Regions from separate parts of the Aquiluna sp. Uisw_065 genome, predicted to be linked through region 2. Evidence: predicted binding sites of a transcription regulator. Region 2 holds the regulator's gene; each other region holds the start of a gene.

Region 1 (4,836 bases), 250 kb from region 2:
TTCACAAAGCCCTCTATAAATTTTTCTTTGTCTCCGCCTCGAGAGGCTTTTAGTTGAAGCCAGGTGCCGAAGTGTGAAAGGCGTTGCTCAATTTTGAGCATTGAGCCAAGAACACTGCCCACCACCAAAGATGCCAAAACTACTAGTAAGGTTCCTGCCGAACCGACCTCAGCTACGAAAGAGGAATCGGTGAGAGCTATTAGGTTTAGGCCACCGATAACCAGCACTACCAGGCCCAGAGCATCGGTCAGAGTTCGTGAAATGTTTTCAGGGAGTCTGTGACCCAGAGCTACGCCTATGCCTGCACCGATCAAGATGGAAAAAACATTAATGATTGTTCCCAAGGACACCTTTTCTAATGATTCTGGTAAGAATCAAAAGACTACTTAATAGTTGGCTAGTCTTTTTGCTCTTGGAAGCTAATCGAAACAGAGTTGATGCAGTAGCGGTTCCCCGTTGGGGTTTGCGGCGCATCGTCAAAAAGATGACCGAGATGGCTGCCGCACTTGGCACATCTGACTTCGGTCCGAACCATGCCGTGATCACGATCTTCTAGGTACTCAATCGCCTCGTTCTTAAGAGATTTGTAAAAAGAAGGCCAGCCGCAATGTGAATCGAATTTCGCCTCGGCTTCGAAGAGCTCAGCGCCACATCCTCGACAACTGTATGTACCCACTCGTTTCTCTTCGAGGAGTTCCCCGGAGTACTCGCGCTCGGTTCCTGCCAGGCGCAACACCTGATATTCAGACTCGGAAAGCTCATCGCGCCACTGCTGGTCGGTCTTGAAAATTTCGTATTTCACTAAAATCACCTCTTCCATACTTTATAACCGTTAGGTAACACATTTCATACCGACAGATATGACTGTCTTTTTTATGCAAAACCCCCTAGAGTTGGTCAGGTCGAGCTGTGACCGAGGTTAAGCTTGATGCATTTGTGAGTTACGCAAATGGAACAAGCAACAGGAGCAGCAAAAATGGCACAAGGAACCGTAAAGTGGTTTAACTCTGAAAAGGGATTTGGATTCATCACTCAGGATGGCGGACCGGACGTATTCGTTCACTTCTCCGCAATCGAGTCAGATGGATACCGCGAACTTCGTGAGAACCAGCGAGTTGAGTTCAACGTTAAGGATGGGGACAAGGGTCCTCAGGCTGAAAACGTAGTTCCAGTCGCATAAGTAGTTAAAACATCGAACACCGGTAGCTTTTGCTGCCGGTGTTCTTTTTAACCTGAGGTAACTGTTTTCCTCAATTTATTTGCACTCAGAGCATTAGAGTGCTAAAACTTTATTAGCACTCTCGAACCGGGAGTGCTAATCCCAGTCTTGAATTCAAACAGAGAAGGCCCAAATGGCAAAAATTATTCACTTCAATGAGGAGGCCCGTCGCGGTCTTGAGCGCGGCCTGAACATTCTCGCCGACACCGTCAAGGTAACCCTTGGACCACGTGGTCGCAATGTTGTTTTGGAGAAAAAGTGGGGCGCACCTACTATCACCAACGATGGCGTTTCAATCGCCAAAGAAATTGAGCTAAGCGATCCCTTCGAAAGAATTGGCGCTGAGCTAGTCAAGGAAGTTGCCAAGAAGACAGACGACGTGGCCGGAGACGGAACCACCACAGCAACTGTCCTGGCTCAAGCGCTTGTAAAAGAGGGCCTGAGAAACGTTGCAGCCGGCGCTGACCCAATCAGCCTCAAGCGCGGCATCGAAAAAGCCTCCGACGCAGTTATCGAAGCCTTGATCAAGATGGCCGTTCCTGTAGAGACCAAGGCGCAGATCGCGGCAACCGCGTCTATCTCCGCTGGCGACTCAGTAATTGGTGACATCATCGCCGAAGCAATCGACAAGGTCGGTAAAGAGGGTGTAGTCACCGTAGAGGAGTCGAACACTTTCGGTATTCACCTTGAACTAACTGAGGGAATGCGCTTTGACAAGGGTTACGTTTCTGCCTACATGGTTACCGACCCGGAACGCCAAGAGGCGATCCTAGAGGATGCCTACGTGTTGATCGTAAACAACAAGATTTCCAACATGAAGGACTTGCTTCCAATCGTTGACAAGGTCATGCAGGCTGCAAAGCCGCTGCTGATCATCAGCGAGGACATTGAAGGCGAAGCTCTTGCCACTTTGGTAGTAAACAAGATCCGTGGAATCTTCAAGTCGGTTGCTGTCAAGGCCCCAGGCTTCGGAGATCGCCGCAAGGCAATGTTGCAGGACATCGCTATTTTGACCGGTGGCCAGGTTATAGCCGAAGAAGTCGGACTAAAGCTCGAGAACACCGAGCTCTCAATGCTGGGACGTGCTCGCAAGGTTGTAATAACCAAGGACGAGACGACCATTGTTGAAGGAGCTGGTGAGAGCGACCAGATCAAGGGCCGTGTCGAGCAGATTAGGCGCGAAATCGCAACAACAGATTCTGACTATGACCGTGAGAAGCTTCAGGAGCGCTTGGCGAAGCTTGCCGGTGGTGTTGCAGTGATCAAGGCTGGAGCAGCCACAGAGGTTGAGCTCAAGGAGCGCAAGCACCGCATTGAGGACGCTGTTCGCAATGCTAAGGCTGCAGTTGAAGAGGGCATCGTAGCCGGCGGTGGAGTAGCACTACTCCAGGCTGGAAAACTGGCTCTTGACAAGCTGAAGCTAACTGGCGATGAAGCAACTGGAGCAGACATTGTTCGCGTTGCAATCTCTGCGCCTCTTAAGCAGATCGCAATCAACGCCGGCCTAGAGCCTGGTGTTGTGGCCGAGAAGGTTGCTAACTTGCCAGATGGCGAAGGACTAAACGCTGCAACTGGCGAATACGTCAACATGCTAGAGGCCGGAATCAATGACCCAGTAAAGGTAACTCGCTCTGCTCTGCAGAACGCGGCCTCTATTGCTGGATTGTTCTTGACCACTGAGGCGGTTGTGGCCGAAAAGCCAGAGCCAGCATCAGCGATGCCTTCTGACCCAAGCGGCGGAATGGACTACTAAAGTCAATCGATACTAAAAAAGAACGGGATGGCGTAGGCCATCCCGTTCTTTTTTAAGTTAACTAGTTACTCGAGTGGTTCCTTGGAAGCTCAAGTACGAAGGTAGAGCCCCCGCCTGGAGTTTCTAATGCTCTAATTTCCCCGCGGTGCGCGGTAATAATTGATTTTGCGATTGCCAGGCCGAGTCCAGACCCCCCGGTGCTGCGGTTTCTGGAACTGTCTGCTCGATAAAAGCGCTCAAACACCTTGGTCCTGAGTGGCTCCGGGATGCCCTCGCCGTGATCAATTACCTTAATGTTTAAGTTCTGAGCGGCTGCTTCGATCTCGAGGCTGACCTCCGATCCGGCCGGAGCAAAGCGAGAGGCGTTGGCAACAAGGTTTGTTAGCACTTGCTTTACTCGGTCGGTATCCACCTCGGCTACAAAGTCCTTGCCGTTTCTGGCAACTCGGAATTTCACTTCCTGGTTTGCAACCGAAGCATCTTTGATTACTAGATCCGCAAGCTTGGCTAGGTCGGTCTCCACTAGATCTAGGTTCCCACTCTCGTCCATTCGTGTGAGTGTAAGTAGGCTCTCGACGAGACCTGTCATGCGAACTGCTTCACTTTCGATGCGCTGCATGGCTTCGGCAACATCCTGTTTTTTGGTAATTGCTCCCATGCGATACAGCTCTGCATAGCCTCGAACCGTTACCAGCGGGGTGCGAAGCTCGTGGCTCGCGTCCGAAACGAACCTACGCATTTGCTGAAGTGTTTTGTCTCGACCGTCCACTGCACCCTCGATGCTGTCAAGCATGCTGTTGAGGGCATTATTCAATCTACCGATCTCAGTCTTTCCGTGTTTAGACAGCAAACGAGATGAAAACTTTCCTGCCTGAACAGCCTCAGCCGTTCGCTCCACTTCCTTCAGTGGCCTGAGCGCTGAAGTGATTGTCAGCCAGATACTGAAGCCTGAGAGTACAACCAGGAAGATCCCGAACCTACCGCCGATCACTGCGTACTCGGCCAAAATTTGTGCGTTCGAACTTGTCGGCAGTGCTACGACTACTGAGCCATTTGCCAGCTGGAGTGGGAGGGCGATCATTCTCCACTCGGTGCCCATACGCCTTGAGCTTTCAACGTCAATGTCAAAGGGAATCCCTTGGGTTTCTCGAACAGTTTCTAGGGTGAGATTTGAAAAGTTTGGTATTGCTCGGCCGCCACCGGTCGACGAGATAAGTCCAAGAAACTGATTGCCATTAGCGTCCAAAATGGCGATGTAGTAGTCGCTGGGTAACGATGGCAGAGCCAGTTGTCCTGACGAGACCATTCCTTCAAGCTTGAGAGGGTCCTGAGTTCGCAGCTCGTTGGCTGTGGTGACCAAAAGCGTGTCAGTACTTCTTTGCAGGTAGGTGTCTAAAAGCGCGATTGTCCCGGCGCTGGAGACGGCCAAGAGTATGCCTATGAGTCCAACCGATAAGGATGTTAGTTTGGCGCGAAGTGAGATTCGCGCCCAGCCTGCCAGTAACGTTTGCTTCACGAATTAGCCCTTTGGCCCCTTGAGCATATATCCGACGCCGCGCTTAGTAATAATCAACGGCTCCTGGCTAAGAGGATCTAGTTTCTTGCGAAGGTATGAAACGTAGCTCTCGACAATTCCCATTTCACCATTGAAGTCGTATTCCCAGACGTGGTCAAGGATTTGCGCCTTAGTTAGAACCCGATTCGGATTCGTGGCTAGATATCGAAGCAATTGGTACTCGGTGGGGGATAGTTCTACCACCTGCGCTCCAACGGTCACCTCGTGGGCATCTTCGTTGATTGAAAGCTCTCCGACCGTAATCAGCGCACCATCCTGCCCGTCCTTGCTGGTCCTTCGTATGATTGC
Region 2 (4,836 bases):
AATACTGTTGAAATCGCCGCGTCGATGGGCACGAAACACGTATCCGCCTACTCCTTGATTGTTGAACCGGGAACAAAGCTTGCCAGGCAAATCAAGGTCGGTGAATTGCCTGAAACGGATGACGACTTGGACGCAGAAAAGTTTGAAATTGCGGACAGCATTTTTCAGGCCAATGGTCTTCCTTGGTATGAAGTCGCCAACTGGGGTAAACCGTCGCAGCATAATCACGCTTATTGGAGCAGCGCCGATTGGTGGGGCTTTGGTCCGGGAGCTCATTCACACTTGAGCGGGAATCGATTTTGGAACACCAAGCATCCCCTCAGTTATCAAAAACAGCTTGCGAACGGCTCGCCGGTTGCAGGAATCGAATACATTGATGCGCGCACTAACCTCGAGGAGCGCTTGATGTTGGAACTGAGAACCAGTACTGGGATTCCTGCAAACGTATTGGCTGAACTCGGTATTTTGGAAAGTACGATCGAGCCTTTTATTTTGGATGGAAGCTTGAAGATCAATAACCAAAATCTTGCAGTTACGGCTGCAGGTAGGCTTTTCGTTGATCGCATAGTTCTTCAACTGCTGACGAATTAGTCCATACGGAATAGACTTGGCACTCATGATAGGTCAGTGCTAATGATTCCAAACAGATCCCTAGAGGTTTTGCGGGCAATTGTTGAGGATTACATCGCCTCGAACCAGCCTGTCGGTTCTAAGTCTCTTCTTGATAGACATCCACTGGGCGTCTCGGCCGCCACAATTCGTAACGACATGGCGCTTTTGGAAGAAGAAGAGCTGATTACTGCTCCGCACACTTCCAGCGGCAGAATTCCAACCGAAAAAGGTTATCGACTTTTCGTGGACAAGCTCGGTGAGATTAAGCCGCTTTCGCACTCGGAGCGCAGCGCGATTGAGACCTTCTTGGACGGTGCTACTGACCTGGACGAGATTGTAGAAAGAACCGCTAGATCGCTATCAACGCTTACAAATACTTTGGCGCTAGTTCAGTATCCGACCCTTGGGAAGGCAAAAGTTCGCCACGTCGAGCTAATACCTATTGCCGAGCTGAGGCTCCTTGTGATGCTCATTTCTGACAAGGGCAGGGTTCAGCAGGTTCAGGTGGAACTAAGTGTTCCGGCCGACTTGGATCTTGTTACCGAGTTGCGCGGACGTCTAAACGGGATGCTGGTGGGTTCAAACTTTACGGATGTCAGGGTGATTTTGGACAAGCTCCCGGCTGAGTTTGCGCCTAGTCGAAGAGATTTTGTTGGAAGAGTTGTTTCTCAGCTTCAGTCCTTGATCGATGCCAATAGAGAAGAACGGTTGGTCTTGTCGGGTACTGCGAATCTAGCCAAACACGATGAAGATTTTGGTGGCGAACTCTCGAGTGTTCTTGAGGCTATCGAGGAACAAGTTGTGATGCTTCGTTTGATGCAAGAAATGCAGACGGATCAATATGGTGTCGGCCTTAAGATCGGTTCCGAGCTTGGGGTTGCTGGCGTCCAACATGCGGCCATGATGGCCATCGGTTACGAAAACTCCGGAACCGAGTTAGCAAAAATTGGTGTCCTCGGGCCAACAAGAATGAACTATTCGGGGAACATAGCGTCGGTTAGAGCCGTTGCAAAATATCTAAGCAATGTACTGGAGGCAAATTCTTGAGCGATCACTACGAAGTTCTCGGAGTCGCAAGGGATGCGACCGAGGATCAAATCAAGAAGGCATATCGCAAACTGGCAAGGGAGCTACACCCTGACATCAACCCGGCCAAGGAAGCCCAGGAGCGCTTCAAGTTAGTAACGCACGCCTACGAGGTGCTAATTGACAGCAACAGTCGCGCAAGCTACGACGGAGCCGGGTCCGAAGGGGTAGGCATCGGAGACATTTTCGACAGTTTCTTTGGTGGAGGAGGCCAGCGTGGACCACAGTCCAGGTCCCAGAGGGGCCAGGACGCGCTCCTAAGAGTGGATCTAGATCTGAAAGAGGCAGTTTTTGGTGCCAACAAAGTACTGACCATCGACACGGCGATTCTCTGCGAAGTGTGCAAGGGAAGCTGCTGCCGCCCGGGAACAAGCGCTCAAACCTGCGATATCTGCAGAGGATCAGGCCAGATTCAACGTCGGGTTCAGTCATTCATGGGAGCCATGGTCACCTCTGCACCATGCGGGACTTGCCGTGGAACCGGTCAAGTGATTCCAGACCCTTGCGTAGAGTGCCGAGCCCAGGGCAGAGTCAGAGCCTCAAGAGACCTAGACCTCGATATCCCAGCAGGAGTTTCGGATGGCTTGCGTCTACACCTGCCTGGTCAGGGCGAAGTCGGTTTCGGCGGGGGACCAAGTGGGGATATATACCTTGAAGTTTCAGTCCGGGCAGACCCTACTTTCGGACGGGATGGCGATAATTTGGTGGCCGTACTAGAGGTTCCGATTGCAGATGCGGCCCTTGGTTTCGAGACCGAGATTGAGACATTGGATGGGCCTTCGCTGGTGACAGTGAAGGCGGGAGCTCAGCACGGTGATGTAATAACCCTCAAGGGTCTTGGGTCAAATAAACTTCGCGGCCGCGGCCGCGGGGACCTTTTGCTGCAGTTGAAGGTTTTGACTCCAAACCGAATAGACGGAAAACAAAAAGATCTTTTCAAAAAACTCAAGGCGCTTCACAAAGACGACTCACCCAGACTTGGCAGCCGTCGGGCCAGGGGTAGGTTCTAGTGCATTGGTTTTATGACCCGAACATTACCGCGGATTCATCGGCTATCACAGCTGCTGAGCTTGAACACTTCAAGAGTCTTCGGATAAGAGAGGGAGAGGAGATAGCAGTAACTAATGGCGTCGGAGGAGTTATGACAGCTACGGTTTTGAATGCTTCGAGCGGACAGCTAGAACCGAAATCTTTCGAAATACTATCTAGGCCCACTCCTTCGATACATCTTGTGCAATCTCTTGCTAAGGCAGGCAGGGACGAAGCTGCTCTTCAGACCGCTGTCGAATTAGGCGCGGCGAGCATAACGCCGCTGCAGGCATCCAGGTCTGTGGTGGAGTGGGGAGTAAAGGCATCAAGAAATCAAGAGCGTTGGAATCAAATCGCTATTTCTGCAATGAAGCAATCTCAGCAAGCCTTTAGGGCAGAGGTAAAGGTCCTCTCTACCGTCAAGCAACTAAGCCCTATCGGAACAGGTCTTGTGCTTGACCCACAGGCTCCAACAAGCATGGTTGGTCTGGAACTAAGGAATGAAGTGACCATCGTCGTGGGACCAGAGGGCGGGTTCGCCAAGCAGGAAATTGACAGCCTTGGGTCACAGGGGTTCTTGGGTGTTCGGCTTGGTGGAACGATACTTCGAACATCAAGCGCCGGGCCTGCCGCTATCGCAGCCGTGATGGCCCTTTCTGGACAATGGAGCTAGTGGCTAAAATGATGAGGGAGGAAAACTTGGACTGTATTTTTTGCAAGATAGCCAATGGCGAGATTCCGTCGAAGCTAATTGGTGAGAATGAGCACGCGATAGCCTTCCTGGATCTTTATCCAAAGGCCCCGGTCCATATTTTGGTGGTTCCAAAAATTCACAGTGAAAATATTCTCCTGCTAGACAATTCTTCTATCCTCACCGGTCTTTTCGAGCTAATTCGCGAGGTGGCAGCAACGAGTACCGACGGCCAGTTCAAGCTTCAATTCAATACTGGAGAACGTGAAGGGCAATCGGTTTTTCACACCCACGCACATGTTCTTAGTCAGCAGTCCAAATAGTGGCCAAGACGAGCTTTGAAATAAACGGAGTAGCACTCTTGGATCTCCTGGGCGAACAAGACAAGAACCTGAAGCGATTAGAGGCTGAGCTTCCGGGCTTGGTTATTCAAAATCGGGGAAATGTTTTTAATCTCACGGGCGATCAAGCCCAGCTGGACCTTGCCATCGAGGTTCTTGATCAGCTGGCAGAGATGATAAAGCAGGGACTGAGCCCAGATCCTCAGGGAGTCACCGAGACGATACGAATTATTCAGGAAAATAAAGAACAACCGGCGTCAAAAATACTCGCGGCGAGCACCATAAGCACGCCGGCGAAAACGGTGAGGGCCAAGACCGCGGGCCAAAAAGAGTACCTAGATGCCATTGATGAAAACACGATCACTTTTGGGATTGGACCTGCGGGTACTGGAAAAACCTACCTGGCGGTAGCAAAGGCCGTTGAGGCTCTCTACAGAAAAGAAGTTAGTCGGATAATCCTTACTAGGCCAGCTGTTGAGGCCGGAGAAAGGCTTGGCTTTTTGCCTGGGACACTCAGTGAAAAAATCGACCCCTATTTAAGACCTTTGTTTGATTCACTTCAGGAGATGCTTGAGCCCGATGTGACAGCAAAGCTCATGGAAGCCGGAGTTATTGAGGTTGCACCCCTTGCGTACATGCGCGGCAGGACTCTAAATGACAGTTTCATTATTCTTGATGAGGCGCAAAACACCACCGGTGAGCAAATGAAGATGTTTCTAACACGACTGGGCTTCAACTCCAAGATGGTAGTAACCGGGGATGTGACTCAGATTGATCTTCCCGGCGGAAAATCTGGACTCGGAATTGCCCAGACGGTGCTGGCCGATGTTGAGGGTCTTCACGTTCAGAAGCTAACCAGTAGAGACGTAGTTAGACATGAACTCGTAACAAGAATCGTTGAGGCCTACGACAGGGCGGCAATCAAGTGAGCGTTGAAATAGCGAATGAATCCGAAATCACTGTCGACACCGAACGAGTACTTGAGCTGGCATATTTTGTTCGGGGAGCACTAAAGCTTCACGAATTAGTTGACCTAGGAATTACGTTTGTTGATGAAGGCCCGATGACTGACCTTCA
Region 3 (4,836 bases), 590 kb from region 2:
AGCGTTGATTTCGTCAATCGCTAGAGCAGCACCAGCTTCTTCTGGTGGGCCTAGGAATGCGAGGTTACCGGTCAAAGGCAGTGCGGTACCTAGGTTTAGTACTAGGTCTCCATCTTGCTCAGGACCTAGCTCACAGCCGCCTGCGGTTGTTGTCGCTGCACAGCCAGCCAGAACAAGCGCCGAAACGCCTGCTGCAGACAAAGCCATGAGTGCACGCGACCTGTTGTTCTTTACGGTCATTGTTGCTCCTTGAAATAGCAATTTAAATGCGAACACAGGCAGGGAGCCCGCGCGCTAAATAAAGCATACTAACTGCATCATTTCGTGGAGGTTAACGCGCCTCCTAAAATCTCAAACCACTCGGCATCCTCGAGGGGATTAGCAGCTTAAATCAGATTAATAAACGATATCCGTCGAAAAAGACGGATAAATCAGGCTAAAAAGCCACTATTTTGGGAATGCTAAATTGAGTAACAATTCCATTCCGAATTTAAAGTGCTTCAACAATCGGCAAAATCGGCCTTCTTCGGAAGGCGTCTGCGGTCAGAATCGCCAGAGAAACCCAAACCAATCCAAAGCCGATCCACCGGACCGGTGGCATTTCCTCGCCCAATATGAAGTATCCGGCTGAGAACTGCAGCACTGGCGTGAGGTACTGAATGAACCCGATCATTGAAAGGGGGATCCGGCTTGCAGCAGCGCCGAACAAAATCAACGGAACCGCAGTCATGATTCCAAAGCCAATTAAGACCGCCGCTTCCATAGGACCACTTAGTAGCATTACCGGTCCAAGAGACGCCACGACAATTAGCTGAACTATCGCTATTGGAAGCACTGTCGCAGATTCGATTGTGAAACTCTGCAAGGCTCCAATGTTTCGGCCCACTCTGTTTTTAGCAAGCGAGTAGGTCCCAAAGCTCAACGCCAAAATAATAGCTATCCAGGGTGGCCGACCGTAGTCAATTGTGAGCACCACAACTGCGACAAACCCGACACTTAGTGCTACCCACTGCATTCGTCGTAGCTTTTCTTTTAGTAAAACCACCGCGAACATGACTGTTACCAGCGGGTTTATGAAATAACCAAGAGACGTCTCGATGACGTTACCGGTAACAACCGCAACGACGTAGACCTGCCAATTGATAAATATAAAAACAGCCGCCACTGCAACCCAGCCAAGTTTTTTTGGGGTTTTTACCAAGGATATAACTTGGCCCCAAGTTTTCGTAATCGTAACCAGCAGCGCGGCAAACAAAAAACCAAACACCACTCGCCAAACGACAGTCTCGAATGGAGAAGCAAATTTAGATAGCTGGATAAGGAGTGGAAACGAACCCCAAATTAAGTAGGCGCCCGCTCCAAAGCTCAGGCCTACCGTGTTTATAGAACGCTTCTTCACCTTGCAAGCCTAGAGGCATTAACAAAAAAAAGGCCCGAGAATCCGGGCCTTTTTTTATAAATCTCTAGCGTTCGATAACCGCAAGAATGTCGCGGGCCGACAGAACAAGATAGTCCTGGCCATCGTAGCGAAGCTCAGTTCCACCGTATTTGGAGAAGATAACAAGATCCCCAACTTTCAAGTCGACAGGTATGCGCTCGCCGTCCTCGCTAAAGCGACCTGGGCCAACTGAAATGACCTCGGCCTCTTGTGGCTTTTCCTTTGCTGTGTCTGGGATAACCAGACCTGACGCAGTTACCTGCTCGGCCTCAAGTGGACGAACAACAACGCGATCTTCAAGTGGCTTAATAGAAACCGACACTGTTACCTCTTCTTTGTCTAAAGTTTGTGGATTAGCAGACTCCCATCGAGAGTGCTAATGCAACTTTAGGTGTTATCAGGCACTTGGTCAAGGTCAGCGGCTGCTATCGACAGCGGTAAGTTTAACGAGTGCCCGATCTAGACGAGAAAATTTTTGGACCCGAAGCCAAGCAGTTACTTGGCAAGCTGGGCTTCCTGGACGCAAAAGCGGACCTACTCAAACTAACAACCGATCTTAGAAAGCAAGGATACGAACCTCAGCTAGTAGCTCTGTGCATCTCCCAAGCGAAACTCCGTTCAAGAGCGGTGCCAAAATTTGGATCAGAACTTGCGAGCACAATGCTATTCACGGAAGAGGGCCTCGAGCAGGCAACTCGGCAGCAAGTTGCCGCTTGGCATGCCCAAAGGTTTTCGACTCGCGGCATCAAATTGGTCACGGATCTTGGTTGCGGCATCGGCGGGGACGCACTGGCTTTCGCTGAAGCGGGGCTTGAGGTAGCGGCCATTGAAAAGGACGGACTGACTGCCAAAATCGCGCAGCACAATCTGCATGACTACCCAATGGCAAAGGTCTCTAATGCCGATGCTCTCGACATCGAAGCCGAATCGACGGCATTCTGGCTTGACCCGGCCAGGCGAAAACTTAGCTCAAAAGCAACAGGAAGAGTCATGCTCAAGCCCGAGGACTTTTCGCCGAATCTGAACTTCGCCTTCGAAATCGGTGGGAAGCACACGGCGGGCATAAAGCTAGCCGGTAGCCTGCCTCACGAATTGATCCCGGAGGATTGCGAAGCAAATTGGGTGTCTCATAACAATGAACTTGTAGAAACCGTGCTGTGGTTTGGTGAACTTGGCAAAAGTGGCAAAAGATCAGCCCTTATTTTGGCCGACCCGATAATTGAGTATTCCGCTGACTTGATTCAGGCACCGATAAATGAAGTTGGCAAGTACGTTTACGACCCCAATCCGGCGCTGGTTAGGTCTCACCTACTTGGAGCGTTTGCGATTGAAAATGGACTCTGGGGCATCTCTCCCTCAATCGCATATCTCAGTTCCGACAGTGAGCTTATTTCGCCTTGGCTAAGAGGGTTTGAGGTGATGGAAGCATTGCCACTTGATGTCAAAAGGATTGCCAAGAGAATGAGCGAGCTTGGCATTGGAACACTTGAAATAAAGAAACGTGGAGTGGACATAACTCCTGAGCAGCTCCGCCCAAAGTTGAAACTAAAAGGAAAAAACACCGCCACCCTGATCCTCACCAGGGTGGGCGACGCTCGTAAAGCACTCGTCTGTCAGTCACTTAGCCAACGATAAGTAACTCGTGACTGGTTCTCATGCCTCAGATTCCCCGCTGGGAGTTATTGGGGTTGCTTGAGCGTTAGCAGTGGGCTTCTAGAGCGTCTGCACTTTTGTAACCTCGAGGGTGGATTCCGCCCCGAAGCCAAGACCACTTGGTGGCCGACCAGCCATTATTAGTTGTGCACCGATAGACGCAATCATTGCTCCGTTGTCCGTACATAGCGAGAAACGTGGAATCCGAAGCTCGATACCAGCTTCATCGCAGCGTATCTTCGCCACCTGACGAAGCCGCGCGTTGGCAACAACGCCGCCACCAAGCAGTAATCGCTTGACCCCGTGAGCCTCACAGGCATTGATTGCCTTGGTGAGTAGGACATCAACCACTGCCTCCCTAAAGCTTGCGGCAACGTCGGGTTTTGAAATCTCTTGTCCCGCATCGCTGGCCTTTTCAACGTGCCTCGCCACTGCAGTCTTCAGGCCCGAGAATGAAAAATCAAACCTGTGAGCTTCCATGTCCTTTGGCAACGACAGTCCGCGTGGAAACCGGATGGCCTTTGGATTGCCGCCTTCAGCGAGCTTGTCTATTTGAGGCCCACCTGGGTAGGGAAGACCCAAAACCCTGGCGACCTTGTCGAAGGCTTCGCCGGCAGCGTCGTCGATTGTTTCGCCCAGTAGCTCAACGTCGTCAAGTAAGTCGCGCACCAAAAGCAGAGACGTGTGACCTCCAGAAACCAAGAGTGCGATTGTTGGCAGCGAAACGGTTCCATTTTCCAGCACATCCGCGCCCACGTGGCCTACCAAGTGATTGACGGCGTAAATCGGCAAATTGTGCGCTATGGCGAGCGCCTTTGCCGCGCCAATTCCAACCATCAAGGCGCCTGCTAGGCCTGGTCCATTGGCCACCGCAATCGCGTCGATCTGATTCATCGTGAGGTTCGCCTCTTTGAGAGCTTGGGCAATGGTGGGCTGCAGCGCCTCAAGGTGAGCTCGTGCGGCCACCTCGGGAACCACCCCGCCAAACTTAGCGTGCTCGTCCATAGAGCTATGAAGCGCGTTTGCCAGTAGCCGATTGCCTTTGACTATCCCGATTCCAGTTTCGTCGCAGGTGCTTTCAACGCCTAGGACAATGGGCTGCTCAATCGCCAGCCTCATCACCAAGGCATCAGCCCCGGAAGGCTGGTAATAGTTTTTTCTGACGTCAATCTGCTCAAATCCGAGCGAGCTGTAGAGGCTTATGGCGGCATCATTATCAACGCGCACCTCAAGGAACATCGCCTCCGAGCCAAGGGCTAATGCCTTAGAAATTAACTTCTTGGCAAGAATTCTCCCAAGACCTTTGCTCTGATTGGAAGACGTGACTGCGAGGGTCTGAATGTCACTGGTGTAACTTGCCGGAACGGAACTAAGGCCGGCATAACCAACTAGGCCATTTTCGAACGCTCCAAAATAATCAGTGAATGACCCTTCAAGCTCGGAGCGAAAAGAATTCTCCTCCCAAGCTTCGCCGGGAAATAACTCGTTTTCGATCTTCATGAGCTCCGGAAGATCCTCCGCTGTCAGTTCTCTAAATTCCATTAGCCGGTGACCCGCTTTCCGAGAGATGGCGTGACATCCGGCGACCGCAAATACAAGGCACTGGTGTCAGTTAGATCCATCTTCTGATTCAGTGCCCAAACCGCGTACTCACCTATCAAGCCCGCGTCACATTCCCCACTCACCGTTAGAAAATCAGAGTAGCTCTCGAGTTCTAGGTGGGTTGCAACGCTCGGTGGTACTAC

The links. Region 2 encodes HrcA, which represses chaperone genes, less so after heat shock. Its sites were predicted from a motif close to TTNGCACTCGNNNNNNNCGAGTGCNAA; they were not measured.
Region 1: groL (chaperonin GroEL) is a predicted target of HrcA. The motif match lies at 1,293-1,319, and genes of this name have one in related genera.
Region 3: groES (co-chaperone GroES) is a predicted target of HrcA. The motif match lies at 1,792-1,818, and genes of this name have one in related genera.

What each region holds. Positions count from the first base shown of each region.
Region 1 is NZ_CP159836.1:1,041,956-1,046,791, reverse strand. Features, by position in the region: gene ABXT50_RS05250 (DUF554 domain-containing protein) at 1-350, opposite strand, end outside; gene msrB (peptide-methionine (R)-S-oxide reductase MsrB) at 398-802, opposite strand; gene ABXT50_RS05240 (cold-shock protein) at 977-1,180, shown strand; gene groL (chaperonin GroEL) at 1,353-2,972, shown strand; gene ABXT50_RS05230 (sensor histidine kinase) at 3,034-4,488, opposite strand; gene ABXT50_RS05225 (response regulator transcription factor) at 4,492-4,836, opposite strand, start outside.
Region 2 is NZ_CP159836.1:791,516-796,351, reverse strand. Features, by position in the region: gene hemW (radical SAM family heme chaperone HemW) at 1-591, shown strand, start outside; gene hrcA (heat-inducible transcriptional repressor HrcA) at 634-1,659, shown strand; gene ABXT50_RS03980 (DnaJ C-terminal domain-containing protein) at 1,656-2,708, shown strand; gene ABXT50_RS03975 (RsmE family RNA methyltransferase) at 2,708-3,400, shown strand; gene ABXT50_RS03970 (HIT family protein) at 3,409-3,741, shown strand; gene ABXT50_RS03965 (PhoH family protein) at 3,741-4,688, shown strand; gene ybeY (rRNA maturation RNase YbeY) at 4,685-4,836, shown strand, end outside.
Region 3 is NZ_CP159836.1:196,749-201,584, reverse strand. Features, by position in the region: gene ABXT50_RS01045 (ABC transporter substrate-binding protein) at 1-240, opposite strand, end outside; gene rarD (EamA family transporter RarD) at 491-1,399, opposite strand; gene groES (co-chaperone GroES) at 1,464-1,760, opposite strand; gene ABXT50_RS01030 (THUMP-like domain-containing protein) at 1,889-3,073, shown strand; gene tsaD (tRNA (adenosine(37)-N6)-threonylcarbamoyltransferase complex transferase subunit TsaD) at 3,152-4,633, opposite strand; gene tsaB (tRNA (adenosine(37)-N6)-threonylcarbamoyltransferase complex dimerization subunit type 1 TsaB) at 4,633-4,836, opposite strand, start outside.